3 regions of the Lentibacillus sp. Marseille-P4043 genome follow, and region 1 is predicted to be linked to each of the others. Evidence: riboswitches for the same ligand, from Rfam matches in the RefSeq annotation. Region 1 holds a riboswitch; each other region holds the start of a gene.
The links. A riboswitch is a leader RNA that binds a small molecule or an ion and turns the genes downstream of it on or off. The one in region 1 is predicted to bind thiamine pyrophosphate.

Region 1 (6,751 bases):
TCCCTTCGTCTCCCAAGGTATTTGGACAAGATGGGCCATTTCACCCGCATTACCTTTAATAACTGTAGGCTTGACTACGCTTAGTATTCGTTTTACAGCATCATCCCGAAATGGCGTTGAGGCGACACCAACTGGATCAAGTACTACTGGTATTCCCTTTTCGTTGGCGGCTTTTCCAGCTTGAATCATGGCGGAAACCTCAGATGGTGTGATGGTACCAATGTTAATCAGTACTCCATCCGCTATCGATGCCATGTCGCCTGCTTCTTCCTCCGCTTTAGCCATGGCCGGTGTTGCACCAAAGGATAATAAACCATTAGCCGTAAAGTTCATGACAACCTGGTTCGTTAAATGGTGAATGAGCGGACGTTTATCCCTAACCTCTTTAATGATGTTACTGTTCATTGCTTGTTAACCTCCTCTAATCGTGTTGCCCAGTGATTTGTTGGTCCACTGCCATGTCCGATTGAAAAAGAATGGCGGATTGCAGCAGTTACATAATGTTTTGCTCTTTTTACGGATTCTGGTAAAGAAAAACCTTTACTCAATAATGCCGTTATTGCAGCAGAATACGTGCAGCCTGTTCCATGTATATTTTTTGTTTCAATTCGTTCAGAAGAGAAGCGGTACATTTCTTTTCCGTCATATAAATAGTCAGTTGCTTCCCCAGCTAAATGACCTCCCTTAACGAGGGCAGCTTCAGCACCGTAATTAATCACGATTTGTTCAGCAGCCTGTTGTAAATCGTCGATCGTTTTAATAGTCTCTCCGATAATATATTCTGCCTCTGGAACATTTGGTGTTACTAACGTTGTCCTGGGTAGAAGCTCATCACGCAAATAGTCTCGGGCATCTGCTGTGATTAATGAATCACCACTGGATGCAACCATTACAGGGTCCATGACAAAAGGAACGGATAAATGTGAAATCTTCCTGGCTATTGCATCCATTATGTCGATATTCGCAATCATTCCCGTTTTAAATGCTTGAAATGGGATATCCGAAATAACGGAATCGAGTTGTTGCACAATCATTTTAATAGGGAGATGGTGAACGTCCTGGACGCCAGTTGTGTTTTGCGCAACAACTGATGTAATCACAGACATACCGTAGCATGTGAATTCCTGGAATGTTTTTAAATCAGCCTGAATGCCTGCCCCACCACTTGGATCAGTGCCAGCAATTGTGAGTGCACAAGGTGTTTGGGTCATTGGTGTGTCACCAGTCTTTCTCCTGGCCACGCTTCACACGTGTATGCCATATCCCAAAAGGCTAATTCCAATTGGCAGCTTTTGCGGAATGCTTCTTTCATTCGCCCGATATCTTTACTTGAGGACTGATCTGCCAATTCATCTAAACGGGTTCGCATTTCTGTCGTGGTTTTTTCCATGCTTTCCTCAGCATAAAAGTTAATCCATGGATAAAACGCATGATTTTTAGATGGTTTATATGTTTTCATTAATTCCTTACCAATTTCGAGATATGTCCATGGACAAGGGAGTAATGCACAGATTATTTCAGGTAAACTACCCATTTGTGCATGATACATCATATGTTTCATGTAATGATCTGCAGTAGGTGGTAATGGATACCCTTGAAGCTCGTCATACTCAACCCCGATTGCCTCACAAAAGTTGTGGTGAGGATGGATTTCGCTGTGCAGTACAAACCGGATTTGTTCGTTAAAAAAGGACATATCTTTACGATTGTTTGCCTTTGATATCGCGATTCCATAAACGTTGATAAATGCGTTTAAGTACTCAAAGTCTGCTTTAATATAATGTGCTAATGCTTTTTTAGGCACATTTTCTTTGCCGATCCCCTGTACAAATGGATGGTTAAAAATTGCTTGAAAAATATCGTTATTTTCTTCTCTAAGATTTTGTGAAAATGTCATTGTCATGCCTCCTCGAATTTTTAGGAAGCTACTAAGGGAATAGAAAAGTAGATAAATAGAGAGGTACATATTTTTTCCTCTCGACCACTTCCCTCCGCTGGTATTAACCAGATCAGGTTCCAAGGGACTAAGGAATATTCCTATTCTCAGCTATTCTAGCGCCCCTAGTAGTTCTTCATAATACTAAATATTTTGTAATACTTGTCGTTGTTTCAAGCGAACAGCTATTACCCAGCCGATCAATGCGCCTGTTCCACTGCTTACTAGAAATGATGGGAAAAAGAATAATGCACCAACTGAACTTCCCATTAAAAAGTTGGCCAATGGTACGGCAAACAAGGAACCAACAATTCCAGTCCCAATGAATTCTCCAAGTGCAGCCCATACCTTTTTGCCAAATTTTTTATAAAGATACCCTGCCAGAAAAGCACCAATCATCCCGCCAGGAAATGCTAATAGTGTACCAAGTCCAAGCAAATTTCGGAGCACCCCAATCATAAAGGCGATCATAACAGCTGGAGCTGGACCAAGCATGATTGCCGCCATGACGTTGACCGCGTGTTGTACAGGGTAAGCTTTGGCAACGCCTGCTGGAAACCATAGAATTTGTGCTCCAATCGTTCCAATGGCTACAAAAACTGCCATTGTTGTTAGTAAACGCGTTCGATTCATTTATTTCCCCCTTTCTAATAAAAATAAAAAAGCTAGATCCTGATAAAAGGACCTAGCTTAGTATGGGATTCGTTTATGGACATAATGCCACTCACTACTTCCCTCCGCTGGTATTAACCAGATCAGGTCCATAAGAGTCGGAAAGCAGTTCGGCCTTCCTCTCAGCCCACAATTTTGGGCCCCCCTAGTAGTTGAACTATTATAAAATTTGCTTGTTGATTCTTATCTTAACAAAGGTACTTCCATTTGTCACCAGTCTATGACAATATTTAAATTTTTCTCTCTACGCATTTAAAAGAAAAAAGGCTGCTCCAAAACCAACAATGACAGTTTGGAGCAACCCTTTTCTTAAATTACGTTTAGTTAATCCCTCGCATGAACACGTGAATTTTCTTAGATGCAGCAAATAGAATAAAACCTAGTAAGATTGAAATTCCACCGATGATACCGAAATATAGAATTTCTGTATCCGGAGAATATAGTTTTACAATTTGGGCATTGATAGCCTGTGCTGACGCATTGGATAGGAACCATAGACTCATCGTTTGCGCTGAAAATGCAGCTGGTGCAAGTTTTGTAGTCGCTGATAAGCCAACCGGTGATAAACATAATTCTCCAATAACAACTAGGAAGAAGCTTAATACTAACCATAACGGATTGACAAGCGTATCTGTTCCATTAATGATGGCAGGTACAATCATCACGAGAAAAGATAGTCCGGCAAAAAATAGACCAAATGAAAACTTCTTCGGTGTTGATGGTTGGCTTTTTCCTAATCTAATCCAAAGCCAAGCAAATACAGGCGCTAAAAGAACGATAAATAGAGGATTCAATGACTGGAACCAGGAAGATTGAATCTCAAAACCTGCTAAACTCAGATCGGTTCGCTGATCAGCAAAACGTGCTAAAATAATCGAACCTTGCTCTTGAATCGCCCAAAACATAATAGCAGCAATAAACATTGGTATATATGCCAGTAAACGAGATCGTTCCACTTCAGTCGTTTTCTTACTGCGGTACATAACGATGAAATAGCAAGTAGGTATAATAATCCCTAGTATACTTACAATCATTGTAAATCCGTTAATCGTTAAGATGCCGGTTGGGATAGTGATTGCTCCCAATAGAATAACAATGATTGCCCCAATGCCAAATCGCTTAAATACAGTTTTTTTCTCTGATTCTGATAGCGGGTTTGGAACAGTCGATCCTGCAGGGCCAAGATATTTTCCCTTTGTAAAGATAAAAATAATTAGACCGACAAACATCCCGATTGCCGCTAAACTAAATCCAAGATGGAAGTTGTATTCTTGTCCAATTGTTCCGACAATTAATGGTGCAATGAGGGCACCTAAGTTTATTCCCATGTAGAAGATACTAAAACCTGAATCGCGACGGTTGTCTTCTTTACTGTATAAGTCGCCAACAATATTCGATACATTCGGTTTCAATAAGCCTGTCCCAATAATGATTAATGCCATTGAAATGAATAAAAATGTTAAGCTCCCTGGAAAGGAAAGAACAATGTGACCGAACATGATTAAAATTCCGCCATAGAAAGTAGTACGTGCACTTCCTAGTAAACGGTCAGAAATCCAGCCACCAATGATACCTGACATGTACACGAGCGAACCATATACTGCCATAATCGATGCGGCAGTTCCTTGATCAATTCCCAATCCGCCTTTTGATAATTCGTAGTACATATAAAATAATAGAATGGCACGCATTCCGTAGTAAGAAAAGCGTTCCCAAAATTCAGTGAAAAAGAGTGTAAATAATCCTTTTGGATGTCCGAAGAATCCTTTTTGTGGAATATCCTGAATATTTTGATTATTTGATGTCATGTTGTGACCTCCTTGTTTGACAAATAGAATTATACAAGATTATAAGCAAATTGAAAAGTTATTTATAACTCTAAATAGCGTAAATAGACGGAATAGTATGTTACCAAGGGCTGGATTAACCTTTAATTTTCAGAGAATAACAGCTTGAAAAAAAGGTGTTGACAGCCATGAACCTTGAGGGTATAATATCATCTTGTTATTAAAAGTCTTAGCGCTAAGATATTTAGTAGTTGTATTATTTAGTGGCGCTTATTTTGCTTGAAATCTAGTTTTATTTTAACTACGGGGAGTGATAGGCATTATGTTTGAAGATGATTTTCTTGAGCTAGAAGATACGTTTAGAAAAATCATGAAAAAGTTTCCTGGTGCATGGCAGGAACATACGAAATTAGGGTTTTCAAGGAATGAAGTTCTTCTGCTTTATAAATTAAATTCTGACGGGCAACAACGAGCTTCCGAGTTAGCTGATATCCTTTCCATCACTACCGGCGGATTAACGGGTGTTACTGATAAACTAGTCAACGGTAATTATATTGTTAGGCAGCGAGATGAAAAGGATCGCAGGGTTGTGTATTTATCAATCACCAGTAGCGGTAAGGAAATTTTAGAATCGATGTATGCCTCCAGAAAGGCGTTCATTAAGAAACTTACTAACAATATATCTAAGGAGGAATTGGTACAGTTTAAAACGATTGCTAATAAACTTCTAGCTAATTTTGAGGATAACGTAACACAGTAAAAGTTAGGAATACTGCTAGTTTTTATATAAAACTTTATGGGACTTGAGAATAAGATAAACTTCAGCACCCGCTATAAATGAGGCGAATGCCGAGTTTTTCTAAAAATATAGGAGATGAAATAAAGAATGACTGAGTCAACAACAATGAATGTGAGGAAAGGGCCAATTTTAGCTGTTATTATTTTAGGTGCATTTGTATCGCTCCTTAATCAAACATTAATGAATGTCGCCCTGCCCTCTATTATGGAGGATTTAAAAATAGAGGAAAGTACTGCCCAGTGGATAACAACAGGGTTTATGCTTGTTAATGGTGTACTCATCCCGATCACTGCTTTTTTAATGGAGAAATTCTCAACAAGGCAATTATTTTTAACGGCGATAAGCCTTTTTGCCTTAGGTACATTGATTTGTGGAATAGCCCCAGGATTTGTTATTTTGATGGCTGGTAGAGTTATTCAAGCTGTTGGTGCAGGTATTATAATGCCGCTTCTAACAACAGTGGTATTGGCCCTTTTCCCTGTTGAAAAACGTGGGGGAGCAATGGGTGTCATTGGTATCGCGATTATATTCGCACCAGCTGTTGGACCGACATTATCAGGATTCGTTGTGCAAAACTATTCATGGAGAGTACTATTTTATATTATTTTCCCGATTGCAGTACTAACGATAATTTTAGCAAGTATTTTCTTAAAAAACGTTACCAAGCAAACATTTCCGGATATTGATGTGGTCGCAATTATTTTGTCCACACTTGGATTTGGCGGTATTTTGTATGGCTTTAGTACGGCGGGTACGAACGGATGGACTAGTGCCTCAGTCATCGCCGGATTGATTATTGGTTTTATCGGATTACTCTTGTTTGTATGGCGCGAATTGCGTGTGGAAACACCGATGTTGGACTTTAGAGTGTTTAAAAGCGGAATTTTTTCGTTAACTACGATCATTAATATCATGTTGACAGTAGCTATGTTTGCTCCAATGCTGCTCATTCCAATTTATTTACAAAACATTCTTGATGTCAGCCCGATGGATTCTGGCTTAATGCTAATGCCTGGAGCGATTGTAATGGGAATTATGTCACCAATCACAGGTAAAATATTTGATAAAGTTGGTGCACGGCCTTTAGCGATTTTGGGGTTGGCAATCACTGTTGTAACAACATATTTGTTCACACAATTGACAGATTCTACTGGGTACATGTATTTGGTTATCATTTACACGATCCGTATGTTTGGGATGTCCATGATTATGATGCCAATTATGACTGCAGGACTTAATCAGTTGCCACAACGATTGCATCCGCATGGTACGGCTATGGTTAATACAGTTAGGGCTGTAGCCGGGGCTATTGGTACAGCTTTCCTTGTGACGGTTATGACAAATCAAGCAAAGGATAGTATAAAAGATATTATTATTTCTAACGGCTTTGACCCAACAAATAAACAAGAAATGCTTCATGCAACTAATCTGGCGCAGGTTCAAGGTATTAACGACGCATTTATGGTATCAACTGTATTTGCAGCGGTTGCGCTTGTTCTATCTTTCTTTATTAAGCGTGGAAGAACCTCTCAGGAAGAAAATCCAGAATTGGAACGG
Region 2 (6,751 bases), 2.7 Mb from region 1:
TCAAACATTAAATCATTTGGCAGGATTTCGTTTGCAAACCTATAAACATCGTGATTGGCAGGACGTTTTAAAAGAACCATTAGCGATTAATCGGATGAAAAAGGAAACATTAGATGCCATGTGGGGTGCAATTACGAACCATAAACAGACATTTGTTGCTTATTTGCAAAGGAAAGCAGAATTGTTAGGATTAGAAAAACTAAGTATGTATGACATCGGGGCACCCCTAACCGAAAAAGTGGAAACTTCTAGCTATACGGAAGGGGCCAATTTTATCGTCGAGAATTTCCAAAACTTTAGTCCAAAAATGGCTGATTTTGCCCGTATGGCTTTTGATAATCGTTGGATCGAAGCGGAAGATCGTGCCGGAAAACGTCCAGGAGGATTCTGCACAAGTTTTCCGGATAGTGAACAGACACGTATTTTTATGACTTATTCCGGGACATCATCTAATATTGCTACCCTTGCCCATGAATTAGGCCATGCTTACCATCAACATGTCATGAATGATGTGAATGGGTTGAATCAGGGGTATGCAATGAATGTAGCAGAAACGGCATCAACGTTTGCGGAAATGATTATTGCTGATGCATCGGTGAAGAACGCGAAAAGCAAAGTAGAAAAGCAATCCGTGCTGGAAGATAAAATTCAACGAAGTGTTGCCTTTTTCATGAATATTCATGCCCGATTCCTTTTTGAACAGCGATTTTATGAAGAAAGAAAACAAGGAATGGTTCCAGTACCAAGACTGAATGAATTAATGGTGGAGGCACAAAAAGAGGCGTATTGCGATGCGTTAGATACGTACGATCCGAATTTCTGGGCGTCTAAACTGCATTTTCACATCACGGGAACACCATTTTATAATTTTCCATATACGTTCGGCTATTTGTTTAGTCTCGGAATCTATGCACATGCACTTGAAAAAGGTAGTAGTTTTGAAGAGGATTATATTGCACTGCTTCGCGACACCGGAAAAATGACCGTTGAAGACTTAGCGGAAAAACATTTGGGAGTTGATTTAACAAAACCAGATTTCTGGGAAAACGCCATCAATTTATGTGTGAAGGATGTTGAGGAGTTTCTGGCACTTTAGATTTCAGCGTTGCTACTAGTTGGTGAATACGTTATAATACAGGTAACGAAAAAAGCATAAAAATAAAAGTCTACAGGGGGAGCCCATTTGGCTGAGAGTGAACACTGTGCTGTTCTTACCCTTTGAACCTGTTAGTTAATACTAGCGTAGGGATGGTAGCTTTTTTGATGGTATAAAAGCAATGTGAGCGGATTCCCCATCAGGAAGCTTCCCCTTTGACATTGCTTTTTTTGTGTTCAAAATTTTCGCTGGTAGATTCCTAAGTCTACTAGAAGGGGAGGTCATTTGATTGAAGGAAAAACGTACATTGTTTTTAATTGAGGTTGCGATTTTTACAGCGTTAGCATTAGCGTTAGATCTTGCTCCATTTTTATCTTTTAAAATCTGGGCTCAAGGCGGATCGATTTCATTGGCGATGATACCGGTATTCATTGTCGCCTTTCGTTGGGGGCTAAAAGGTGGATTATTATCTGGATTTCTATGGGGTGTTTTACAGGTAGCATTAGGAACAGGGTATATATTGTACTTTTGGCAAGGTCTGCTTGATTATGCGGTTGCTTTTACCGTAATCGGTTTTGCTGGTATTTTTGCGAAGCCAATTCAGCGTGCAGTTAAGGAAGGTAATACAGCGACATCTATAACATATATTTTAACTGGTGTCCTTCTTGGTTCCATGTTGCGTTTTATTGCCCATTTTGCTGCGGGAGTCGTATTTTTTGAATCAGCAGTTGACGGCATGAATGTCTGGATTTATTCATTGCTATATAATATCTCATACATTGTTCCGTCGTTCATTATCTGTACAATCGCTGTGTTTTTCTTGTTTCATAAACAGCCAAGAACACTATTAAGTGCAACTGCATAAACATTAGCTTTCCGCTCACGATATGTTAGGTCGTACCACTGTCTTTAGTTGGTACGGCTTTTGTTTTCGGAAAAAATGAATAATTTATGCATACCTCTATTTTTGCGAAGTGCATATTTTTTGAGTATACTGAAAATAGGGGTGATAATCTTGCGGGAATTAATTGGTGAATGTCAATCATGCGGAAAAGCTGTTTATTGTGAAAATGGCTTTTTTGATGGTGAACAAATAGATGGTAATTTATTATGTAATCGCTGTGCTGAAAAGGTGGATTCTGAAACGGACAAACAGGCGTAAGCTCGTTTGTTCGTTTTTAATTTAATTCACTATTTTATACCAGTGTCAAAAGCAAATTGTTTTTTATGAACCTTCCTTTTTTCTCACTCCCTATTACCGATTTGCATAGGCTATAGCACACGTAAGGAGAAAGGAAGGTTCATGTGGAACTTACGATATCGCATTGGTTATATGGATTATTTACACTGATTATTATTTTGACAATGATTTTTAAACGTGGCGTTGTACTTCCTACATTACTTGGAACGTTTGTCATTGCTTGGGTGTACAATGGTAGTCTTATTGACGGTTTCACTTCCATTTTTAATGCGAACTTGGTTGCTGCAAAAGAGCTCTTTAGTATTTTTCTAATCATCACATTTATGTTGGCGCTATTGCATTCGTTACGTGATCTTGGAGCAGATCGGAGGATGATACAACCGATTCAGAAGATGATGGTTAATGGACATGTTTCATTTTTTGTCCTTATCGCTGTAACGTATGTTATTTCCTTATTTTTCTGGCCAACACCAGCTGTTCCATTAATTTGTGCGCTTCTTGTTCCTGCGGCAGTGCGTGCAGGATTACCAGCTATTACAGCGGCGGTAGCGGTAGCAATTGCTGGGCAAGGGATGGCACTTTCTTCTGACTACATTGTGCAGGTCGCTCCCAGCTTATCAGCCAAGTCTGCGGGGATTGAAGTTGGGGTTGTTGCTGACCAGGCATTATTGCTTTCACTTATTACTGGTGGAATCGCAATTGCTGCCGCTTATTTGTTGTATCGAAAATCAATTCGTTCTAAAGATAGTGAATTAATACAACAAGATTTAGAAGCATTGGAAACTGTATCAGAATCAAAAAACGAAGCAAAATCCGCTCATCTCACAATTTGGAGTAAACTATTTTCGATCATTGTTCCAATTGCTTTGCTGGCTGTAGTCGTATATATGATGTCCGCAAAATTGATGTCAGGAAGAATGACGGGTTTTGAGGGTGGAGATGGGGCAGCATTTGTCGGAGGAGTTGCTGTAATTCTCCTGCTTTTATCAACCGTAGCATTTGGCAAACAACATGCACTTGATTATATTAGCAACCATATCACGGATGGATTTGTTTTCGCCTTTAAAGCAATGGGGCCAGTTATCCCAATTGCAGGTTTCTTCTTTTTAGGAAGTTCTGACTTTTCCGGTAGTATTTTAGGGATAGACGAAAATCCGCCAGCATTTTTGTTTGATCTTGTTCAATCAACACAGGAATTTCTACCACAAAGTGCCCTGCTTGCTGCGCTTAGTGTATTAATTATTGGTATTATTACCGGATTAGATGGCTCCGGTTTTTCCGGATTACCTTTGACAGGTGCACTTGCAGCATCATTGGATAGTAGTGCGATTGATTCTAGCACGCTTGCAGCAATCGGGCAAATGGGTTCCATCTGGACTGGTGGAGGAACAATTGTAGCTTGGTCCTCTTTAATTGCAATTGCTGGTTTTTGCGGTGTTTCCGTTATGGATTTGGTTCGAAAAAACTTTGTTCCAGTCATGCTCGGACTCGTTATCTCCACATTGCTTGCTGTGTTTATCTTGTAAATAATCCTGACGCGAAAAGTGCCTACGATTTGTCCGTAGGCACTTTTTGTAGTGCGGACGCTGGGGGAATATTGGCGCAAAAGCAGAAACATCAACCCGAAAGCAGAAACATCAGCCCGAAAGCAGAAACATCGACCCGTGAACAGAAACATCAGCCCGAAAGCAGGAATATCAGCCCGAGAACAGAAACATCAGCCCGAGAGCGAGAACATCAGCCCGAGAACAGAAACATCAACCCGAGAGCAGAAACATCAACCCGAGAACAGAAACATCGGCCCGAGAGCGAGAACATCAGCCCGAAAGCAGAAACATCAACCCGAGAGCAGAAACATCAGCCCGAGAGCGAGAACATCAGCCCGAGAGCGAGAACATCGGCCCGAGAGCAGAAAAATCGTGCGATAACAAACTATCATTCCGATCCAGTGAACCTCTTCCAATAATAATTAAACAATCCTCACTGAAATATTTACATATTCAAAATTATCAGTTATATTTGTACTAATATAAAGAGTTTTCACATATTTTTTAGTAGGACACAGGACTTATCTAAATAAAATGAGGGAGGTTGAATTAATGAGCGGTATTTTGGTTGCGATTATTGGTATTATTGTGTTTGCATTAGGCTATCGGTATTATTCCAAATTTGTTGCTGAGAAAATTTTTCGTTTGGACCCGAATTATGAAACACCGGCACACACCTATGAAGATGGTGTTGATTTTGTTCCTACCAATAAATTTGTGCTTTGGGGGCACCATTTTACATCTGTTGCAGGTGCAGCACCAATTGTTGGACCAGCTATAGCAGTTTATTGGGGTTGGGTCCCAGCGTTTTTATGGGTTATTTTGGGAACGGTGTTTGCTGCAGGTGTTCATGATTTTGGGACGCTTGTGTTATCAGTCCGTAACAAAGGTCAATCAATCGGTACACTTGCAAACAAATTGATTGGACAGCGAGCGAAAATCTTGTTTTTATTTATAATTCTTATCCTCGTTTTAATGGTAAACGCTGTGTTTGCCTGGGTTATTGCGAATTTGTTTGTTTCATTTCCGGCTAGTGTTTTACCGGTATTTATTCAAATTCCGCTAGCAATCTGGATTGGCTATAATGTATACAAACGAAAACAAAAAATGCTTGTACCATCTTTAATCGCTTTAGCTATTATGTACCTCACTGCGGTAATAGCTAGTAAGGTAGATTTTCTGCAGATTGATTTAGTTCAATACATGGGTGGAGAAAATGGCGCAGGGCTATTTGGTTTGGGTGCCGTTTCATCAGCATTTTTTATTTGGATTATTATTTTAATGGTATATGTATATATTGCTTCGACAATGCCAGTTTGGAAATTGCTACAGCCACGTGACTTTATTAATTCACATCAGCTAATTGTTGGTCTAGCCATTCTTTATTTAGGATTAATTTTCATGAATCCAGATATAACGGCACCAGCAACCAACGTGGATACCGATGTTTCTTGGTTCCCATTATTGTTTATTACGATTGCATGTGGAGCTATTTCTGGATTCCATGGACTTGTATCATCCGGTACATCGTCAAAGCAATTAAACAAAGAAACGGATGCACGGATGGTTGGTTATTTAGGTGCAGTTGGTGAAGGAGCATTAGCGTTAATCGCCATTATTGCCGTTGTTACATTCTTTGCCAATACGGATGAATTTTTAGCAACCTATAGTAGTTTTACAGCAGCTAATGGAGCAGGATTAAATGTATTTGTTGAAGGTGCGAGTAAATTAGCAACGGGCTTAATGATCCCAGCTGATGTGGCAGCAACAATTGTTTCTGTAATTGTTGTTAGCTTTGCCGCTACATCGTTGGATACTTCTGTACGGCTTATGCGTTATATTATTGCAGAGTTAGGTATTGAATATAAAATGCCAGTATTATCAAAAACGCATGTAGCTACAACTGTTGCTGTCGTCTCCAGTGCTGCATTGGTATTAATACCTGAAGGACCAAAAGGCTTTGGTTCAGGTGGTTATCTCCTATGGCCATTGTTTGGAACGTCCAATCAGCTGCTTGCCGGAATTAGTCTATTACTGATTGCCATTTGGCTCAAACGATTAGGCCGAAATTACGCGATTGTGTTAATTCCAATGATTTTCGTAATGTTTATGACGTTATGGGCCATGTTTAAACAAGTAATCTTTGAATGGTCATGGATTGGTACTAGTTCAAATATGTTGTTATTTGTGTTTGGTGCGATTATCTTTGTCTTCGCAGTATGGATTGTGCTTACTGCAGGATCCGTCTTGTTAGGGAAATCAGATAATGATATACCGAATGATAATATAAATGCAAAGTAAAGATTTGTTTCAATAATCGAGGATTTGGGGGATCATTTTAAATGTGGTCCCTTTTCTGCTTATTTGAACTGAAGGAAAACCTTCCATTCCCTAAAGAGAAGAATATTTGCTTGCCAGTCGGCCCGGAAAACGAAATATGTACGGGCTGCGGGACAGAAATCAACAAACAATGTGAAAACAACCTTTCCAAAAAAATGAGGTGAAACCATGTTCGATAAATTAAAAAAACTAGTAGATTTTTACGAAGAAGTACTAAGCATGCCACATCGCCAGGAAATTGCCAGGGAGTTAAGGAATGAGGATGACTTATTTTTATTATTACTATATTCCGAGATGATTGGAATTCCAAATCCGGTTTATTATTATACACTTGAATTGTATCCGTATATGATCGAAAAATTTCACGACTGGCATTTGCGAATGGGCATGGACAAATCACCAATGTCTGGAATCCGTTGTTGCTAGAAAGGCAGAAAGCAGCTATCAATCATTCAAACAAAGGGGCTTTTACCATGCAGGAATTAACGAAAAAAATAGTTTTCATTGGGGGGAAAGGTGGTGTCGGGAAATCTACCACAGCCGCAGCAGTAGCTTGGAAATCAGCAA
Region 3 (6,751 bases), 3.2 Mb from region 1:
TCAACTCCGCAATTTTAGCGACGGATTGATGAATCATTTTTGGATGTGTTTTTTCACCCATGAAAGGCCCCTTAAACCGCCAAGGCCCATCCGTCTCTACCATCATGTTTGATAAAGGGTAGTGTTTAACAAGCTGCTGGATTTCCCGTTCATACAATACATCTGGCGTAATGGAAATGTAATAACCATTTTGCTGCATACGCTCAATTGTTTTATAATCACCTTTAAACCAGTGAAAATGAGCCTTTTTCACTGAATGCTTTTCCAATAAATCACAGACAAGTGGCGCATCATCATACACAGCATGCAAAACAATTGGCTTATCTAACGTCACAGCTTGCTGAATAAACAATTCCAGGATCTCCAGATAAAGGTCTACTTGAAGATTGGGGTTTTTCTGCCGTGAATAATATGGCAATCCAACTTCGCCAACAGCAACCATCTCCTCCTGATTTCTCTGCATGAATGCTATGATTTCATCCAACATTAAATCAGATGGTAATTCTTGTTCCGGATGGTAGCCAAATGCCGGTTTAATCCTTTTATCAATCCGGGAAAATTCTAGATTCATTTCGGCGGATTGTAAGTGACATGATACAGCAATTAATGCAGCAACATGATGGTGCTTCAGTTCCTTTAACAACCTATTTCGATCTGGTACACCGTACATATCCAAATGTATGTGTGCATCGATAACCTGACTCTCCACATTATTCACCTAGTTCCCGATAGATTAATTTTTTCCAATGCAAAAATTCCTCTGACAAAAGGATGTCTTCTTTCCTAGGACGTGAAAAAGGGATAGAAATTTCTTTTTTCACTGTTGCAGGTTTATCAGTTAACACAATTACTCGATCAGAAAGATAAATGGCTTCCTCAATACTATGTGTTACAAACAAAATAGAGCGTTTGTCTTCCTCCCAAATCGATAATAGCCACTTTTGCATTTCCAATCGGGTGAACTCGTCTAATGCCGAAAATGGTTCATCTAAACAAATAATCGATTGTGGACTTAGCAAGCTGCGGATAAAAGCTGCACGCTGCTGCATTCCCCCGGAAAGTTCGTGTGGATATGCATGCTCGTACCCCTTTAGTCCAGCACGTTCGATCATTCGCATTGCATCCACTTCACTTCCTCCCCCAGCTAGTTCAGCACCAAGCAATACATTTTTCAATATGCTTCGCCAAGGGAGCAATGACGGTGATTGGGGTGTATAACTAATAGCCCCTTTTGTCCCATTTATCTGCTTATCATCTAAATAAATCGTACCCGAATCAGGAAAACGTATCCCACCTATAACATGGAATAATGTACTCTTTCCGCTACCAGATGGCCCTAAAATGGAAACAAATTCCCCCTCATGTACGGTAAATGATATATCGTTTAGTATCACATTTTGGTTATACGATTTTGTTAAGTTGTCGATTTTCAGTTTTCCCATCTCAATTCCCCTCTGATTTCCAACTAAGAATTCTTTTTTCTAGAAAAGCGATCAGCGAAAAGAACAAGAGACTCAAAATCATAACAAAAAATATCGCAACAAAAACGCGATCGGTCCGAAATGATGATGAGGCCAATGTCATATAGACGCCGATTCCCTCATTCGCACCAAGCCATTCGGAAATAACCGCTCCCATTACACTATAAGTTGCCGAAATTTTTAACCCGGAAAATAAGGACGGTAACGCACTGGGGATTTCCAATTTGGTGAAAATCTGTCTCTTATTTGCTCCGGCCATTTGTGCATAATGAAGCAAATCACGATCCGTTTGCCGAAACCCATCCAATGCTGCAACAGCAACTGGAAAGAAACAAACCAATGTGATCACGATTATCTTAGGCAACACCCCAAATCCAAACCAAATAACGAGGAGCGGTGCAAGCACAATAATCGGGATGTTTTGTGATAGGATCATCAATGGAAAAAATGCTTCGCGTATAAATGAAACAAGGTGCAGACAAATAGCAACAAGAATCCCAACGCTTACACCGATCAAAAGACCAACAACCGATAATGTAATGGTTGAGACTAAATGATGTTGATACATCGGCCAGCCTTCTATTCCTGTTTGAACAATTTGTGATGGTGCGGGAAGGAGCCAATCCGGTATATCAAATAGTATACTGGAAAGCTCCCATGCACTGAACAAAAGGAGGATAACCACAAGCGGTTTCCATCCTTTTTCAATGATCCCTTTCATTAGCGATATTTCTCCGTCAGTTCATACATTGAAGCCCCATCTGGTTTATGAAACACTTTTACCTGCGAAATAATACTTTCACACCCGCGTTCAGTCATCCTTGTATTCATTTTTTCGATAATTGATAGAAGCACCGGCAAATCGCCTTCCATTGTTGTCTCGAGCGGGTTCACCTCATATTTCACGCCTGATTGAGCAATAACTTCTATTGCAGCATCTACATATGGAATCGTATCCTCCCCATTTTTTGTCTTTGGTATAATTTGTACACTCACTAACGCATTTGCCATTTAAATAACCTCCTATTTTGGTAGAAATTCATTCGTAAAAGCTTTTTCGCTATCTAGTCGTGTGTCTAATAGATTGTTATCGTACATCCAATTTGCATAATTCTCCCAGACTTCTAGTTTCTGTTCGCCCCAACGATCGGCATCATCCTGGTATTTTGGTGAGAGCCACTCTTGACTCGCCTGTACCAGTTCCACATCAAGATCGGGAACTGCGTCTATCAATATAGCAGCCGCTTCGTCAGGGTTATCGATAGCAAATCTATATCCTTTCGAAACAGCCGCTAAAAACTTCTTAACCGTTTCCGGATTTTCCTCAATTGTTTGTTCATTCGTCGTAAGAACAGGTGTATAATAATCAAGTTTTTTCGAGTAGTCAGTTAGGTACAACATGTTTAACTCCTCACCGCGCAGTTCAGCTTCTACACCAGTCCAGCCATAATAAATCCAAGCAAAGTCAATATCGCGTTTCACTGCCGTAAAGAAGTCAGTGTTTCCCATATTGACAATATCCACATCATCGGCAGAAGCATTCTCTTGGTTCATAAGGGATGTAAGAACAGCCTTCTCAACTGGCGCACCCCAACCACCATACGTCTTCCCGGCAAAATCTTTCGGTGATGTGATATCTTTTTCTTTAGGTGAGGCAAAACCAGATGTATTATGCTGAATCACTGCTGCAATGGAAACGATCGGAACACCTTGTACACGTGCTTCCGTAATACTTTCCTGCGCACCCACACCAAAATCGGCCTTACCTGACGCGACAAGCTGATCAGCTCCAACTTCTCCCGGCATCATAATTTCCACATCCAGTCCCTCGTCATTAAAGTATCCCTTTTTCTGTGCAACATAAATGCCAGTATGATTCGTGTTTGGTGTCCAGTCCAAGACGAACTTTATTTTCTGCTTAGTGTCCTCATCTTGATCCGCACTTTTGGACTCGTTGTTGCCGTTACATGCCACAAGAACGGTAGTGAGCATAAGTAACATTAAAAGCTTCTTCATTTCCTAACCTCCATCGTGTATGTAATTTTTGTTTAGGAAAATGACCGGCATAAAAGAGTAAAAATGACAATAAAAAAACACCACCATTTTTAAACCTGGGGTGCATGCAAAAAAAGAAAGATTTACCTTTTCTTTTAGATAAATTCGCCTTTTCTTTTAACATGATGTTCCCTACGCTGGTTTCAGCCAGATCAGGTTCCAAGGGTCAGTATCTAACGGATACAATCTCAACCAGCTCAACTGGTCCCCCCACAAAATCTATTTAGTTTTGATCTTACATGTATAAGGTACTACATTACGATACCGTTTTCAAGAAGAATTATAATTTTCAAACCGGATCGTTAAATATTGGCCCGCCAAACACTGTTGTATGATATTCTCCCGATTCCCCCAGCGGACAAACATCCTTCTTGCTAATATCCGTAATAAACGACTCATCTACAAGTCGGCCTATCCAGCTTTCCGGAAGTTTTGTATTATCTACCTTGATAACCCGTGCCTGAAACTTTGAAGCGACAAATTCTCTTAATAAATCCAATACCTTATGTTGATCCGTCCACAACGGGTAAATCGGCGCTACGCCAGCTTTTTCTGCAACCTGCTCTCCCCACTCACGATGCCCTTCTAAGTATATGTCACCAAATGCCACGCTATCAATCTCATAGGTCATTTTTAAATCTTGTAGCGTATGAACAAAATCCTGTGTATATTCCGTAAAGTCTGTTTTGATAAAATGAACGGGAATCCCGATCCGTTCAGCCTGCTTTTCAATTCGATCAAGCTTCTCCCCATGCGCGACTGTTTCATGTTTTTCCTGCCATATCGTTGTAATCAGACAGGAAACATCATGACCTTGTTGTTGCAATCGATATAATGCTAGACTGCTATCTTTCCCACCACTGAATGATAAAGCTATTTTCATATCTACTGGCTCCTTCTTCTACTAATTATCTACACTATATCACTCAACCCTAAAAGAAAGAAAGCCAGTGGTCAGCTGGCTTTCCCCAGGAGGTTTCATGGGTTGTAATAAATCTTCCACAAGCCTTGTTTCGATTTATACTTTATTCTATGTGCATGCAGCCTCATTCGTATTGGTGATTTCCTCAAGACAACCGTACATTTAGCGCGAAATCTAGTCGGTTTTTCGTAATGTTTGTTGCTATGTGATTTGGTAGTTGATATATAATGCGATGCAAGTAAGAAGTTGCTCTCCCACCAGAATCTTGATCGGGTCGATGCTACCTCGTTCGGGTTGATATTCTCGATTCGGGTTGATGTTTCTCGGATTCGGGTTGATGTTCCCTCGTTCGGGTCGATGTTTCCTCGTTCGGGTCGATGTTCTCGGATTCGGGTTGATGTTCCCTCGTTCGGGTCGATGTTTCCTCGTTCGGGTTGATGTTTCTCGGATTCGGGTTGATGTTCCCTCGTTCGGGTTGATGTTCCCTCGTTCGGGTCGATGTTTTCGGATTCGGGTTGATGTTCTCGAATTCGGGTTGATGTTCTCGGATTCGGGTTGATGTTCCCTCGTTCGGGTCGATGTTCTCGGATTCGGGTCGATGTTTCCTCGTTCGGGTTGATGTTCTCGGATTCGGGTCGATGTTAAAAACAACTTTCCAGCTCCAGCAAGCTGTGCCCCACAACATGAAGACCTTTTCTTATTGTAGACGAAATAAATGACGATATATGGAAAGTGTGTTAATTAAGCCAAAAATATTTTATAATTATAGTGGACAACTAAACAAAAACTTGAAACCAAATACGGCTTTGATTCGTATAAGTGTTATCACTAAATTCATCGAATAAAAGGAGGTGAATACAGATGCTGGAATTGCTAGGTCAATTGACAGGGGATGTTTCGCCGCTTTACTTGTATCTAAGCATAGCTTTATCCATGATATGTGCATATCGTGGCATTTCGATAAACTTACATCACATCCATCAGAACAATGAAATGTTTACCAGACAATGGCATGCGATTGAATTTCGTTTACTTCCAATGCAAGAAGAACTTGGAATAAACATGGAAATTCAAAACTGGATTACCACAAAAACAAAACGGATAGAAGCCCCGGATGATGATACAGACAGCCATTCCTTCTCGTTATCAACGACAATTAAGATACTACGAGGAGGACAACAATGGAAAGAAAATCTGTATTCACAATCCTTACAAAATATAGCTTTATCGGTTTCATCTTATTAATCGCTTTAACCGGATGCCAAGGTGCAAATGGTGATCCAATCAGTGCCGATTCACCTGGCTTTTTCGATCATTATTTCGTTTATCCTTTTTCCCTGTTAATTAAAGGGCTCGCTTCGTTGTTAAATGACAATTTTGGCGTATCAATTATTGTTATTACGTTGCTTGTTCGGCTTATATTGATGCCTTTCATGCTGAAGCAAATGAAAAGCAGCAATCAAATGCGTGAGAAAATGAACGTCATGAAGCCGGAAATGGATGCAATTAAAGAAAAGTATAAGGACAAAAAAGATAAAGAATCACAAATGAAAATGCAGCAGGAAACGATGGAACTTTATCAAAAACATCAGATGAATCCAATGGCCTCTCTAGGCTGTCTACCAATGATCATTCAAGTTCCAATTTTTATCGGACTTTACTATGCAATCCGGCGAACTCCGGAAATCGCAACACACAACTTTCTCTGGTTTAACTTAGGGCAAACCGATATGATTCTGCCATTTATCGCTGCAGCTATCTATTTATTACAGGCGCTGGTTTCACGAATCGGAATGGATCCAAACCAGAAAAAGCAAATGGCGCTATTTAGTTTTATTTCGCCAATTATGATTTTTATTGTCTCATTTAATTTCCCTGCCGCTTTGCCATTGTATTGGGCCGTAAGTGGGCTATTCTTAGTTTTTCAAACATTAATTTCGAAAAGAAAATACCGGACAAAAACTGAGGAATCATAAAAGAACAGCACTTCCAAAACGGAAGTGCTGTTTTGATTTGCTATAGATTCAACGAATTATTCTACGCTGCTGCAGTAAAACGGATAAAATCAATCGCATCTACTGACGTATATAGTTTCGTATTTTCTCCATAACCACTGCTAACATCAAGGACTAACACCAATTCATCTGTAACCGTTGAGAGAATGCCTTCTATTAAATTATTATCTGTAGCTACCTCAACACGTGAACCAATTCTTGTCGCTAGTTCTGCAGCAAAAGTATCTGCAAACATCTAAATCCCTCCTCTTATATTTCACTAACAAATTCGACTTTTT

Region 2: another riboswitch for thiamine pyrophosphate. It lies ahead of thiT (energy-coupled thiamine transporter ThiT); the one in region 1 lies ahead of thiW (energy coupling factor transporter S component ThiW).
Region 3: another riboswitch for thiamine pyrophosphate. It lies ahead of C8270_RS18455 (ABC transporter substrate-binding protein); the one in region 1 lies ahead of thiW (energy coupling factor transporter S component ThiW).

What each region holds. Positions count from the first base shown of each region.
Region 1 covers NZ_LT984884.1:500,135-506,885, reverse strand. The annotation lists gene thiM (hydroxyethylthiazole kinase) at 1-405, opposite strand, end outside; gene thiD (bifunctional hydroxymethylpyrimidine kinase/phosphomethylpyrimidine kinase) at 402-1,211, opposite strand; gene tenA (thiaminase II) at 1,208-1,897, opposite strand; TPP riboswitch at 1,970-2,073, opposite strand; gene thiW (energy coupling factor transporter S component ThiW) at 2,081-2,569, opposite strand; TPP riboswitch at 2,652-2,765, opposite strand; gene C8270_RS02685 (peptide MFS transporter) at 2,929-4,416, opposite strand; gene C8270_RS02680 (MarR family winged helix-turn-helix transcriptional regulator) at 4,718-5,155, shown strand; gene C8270_RS02675 (DHA2 family efflux MFS transporter permease subunit) at 5,282-6,751, shown strand, end outside.
Region 2 covers NZ_LT984884.1:3,248,591-3,255,341, reverse strand. The annotation lists gene C8270_RS16170 (M3 family oligoendopeptidase) at 1-1,096, shown strand, start outside; TPP riboswitch at 1,162-1,267, shown strand; gene thiT (energy-coupled thiamine transporter ThiT) at 1,386-1,961, shown strand; gene C8270_RS20305 (hypothetical protein) at 2,112-2,258, shown strand; gene C8270_RS16160 (hypothetical protein) at 2,402-3,823, shown strand; gene C8270_RS16155 (hypothetical protein) at 3,895-4,263, shown strand; gene C8270_RS16150 (carbon starvation CstA family protein) at 4,397-6,145, shown strand; gene C8270_RS16145 (cory-CC-star protein) at 6,353-6,610, shown strand; gene C8270_RS16140 (ArsA family ATPase) at 6,658-6,751, shown strand, end outside.
Region 3 covers NZ_LT984884.1:3,706,880-3,713,630, forward strand. The annotation lists gene C8270_RS18435 (TatD family hydrolase) at 1-718, opposite strand, end outside; gene C8270_RS18440 (ABC transporter ATP-binding protein) at 711-1,442, opposite strand; gene C8270_RS18445 (ABC transporter permease) at 1,444-2,202, opposite strand; gene C8270_RS18450 (thiamine-binding protein) at 2,202-2,492, opposite strand; gene C8270_RS18455 (ABC transporter substrate-binding protein) at 2,505-3,497, opposite strand; TPP riboswitch at 3,649-3,758, opposite strand; gene C8270_RS18460 (diphthine--ammonia ligase) at 3,826-4,419, opposite strand; gene C8270_RS20145 (hypothetical protein) at 4,660-5,109, opposite strand; gene C8270_RS20150 (hypothetical protein) at 5,320-5,703, shown strand; gene yidC (membrane protein insertase YidC) at 5,640-6,434, shown strand; gene C8270_RS18470 (hypothetical protein) at 6,496-6,708, opposite strand; gene C8270_RS18475 (DUF2642 domain-containing protein) at 6,723-6,751, opposite strand, start outside.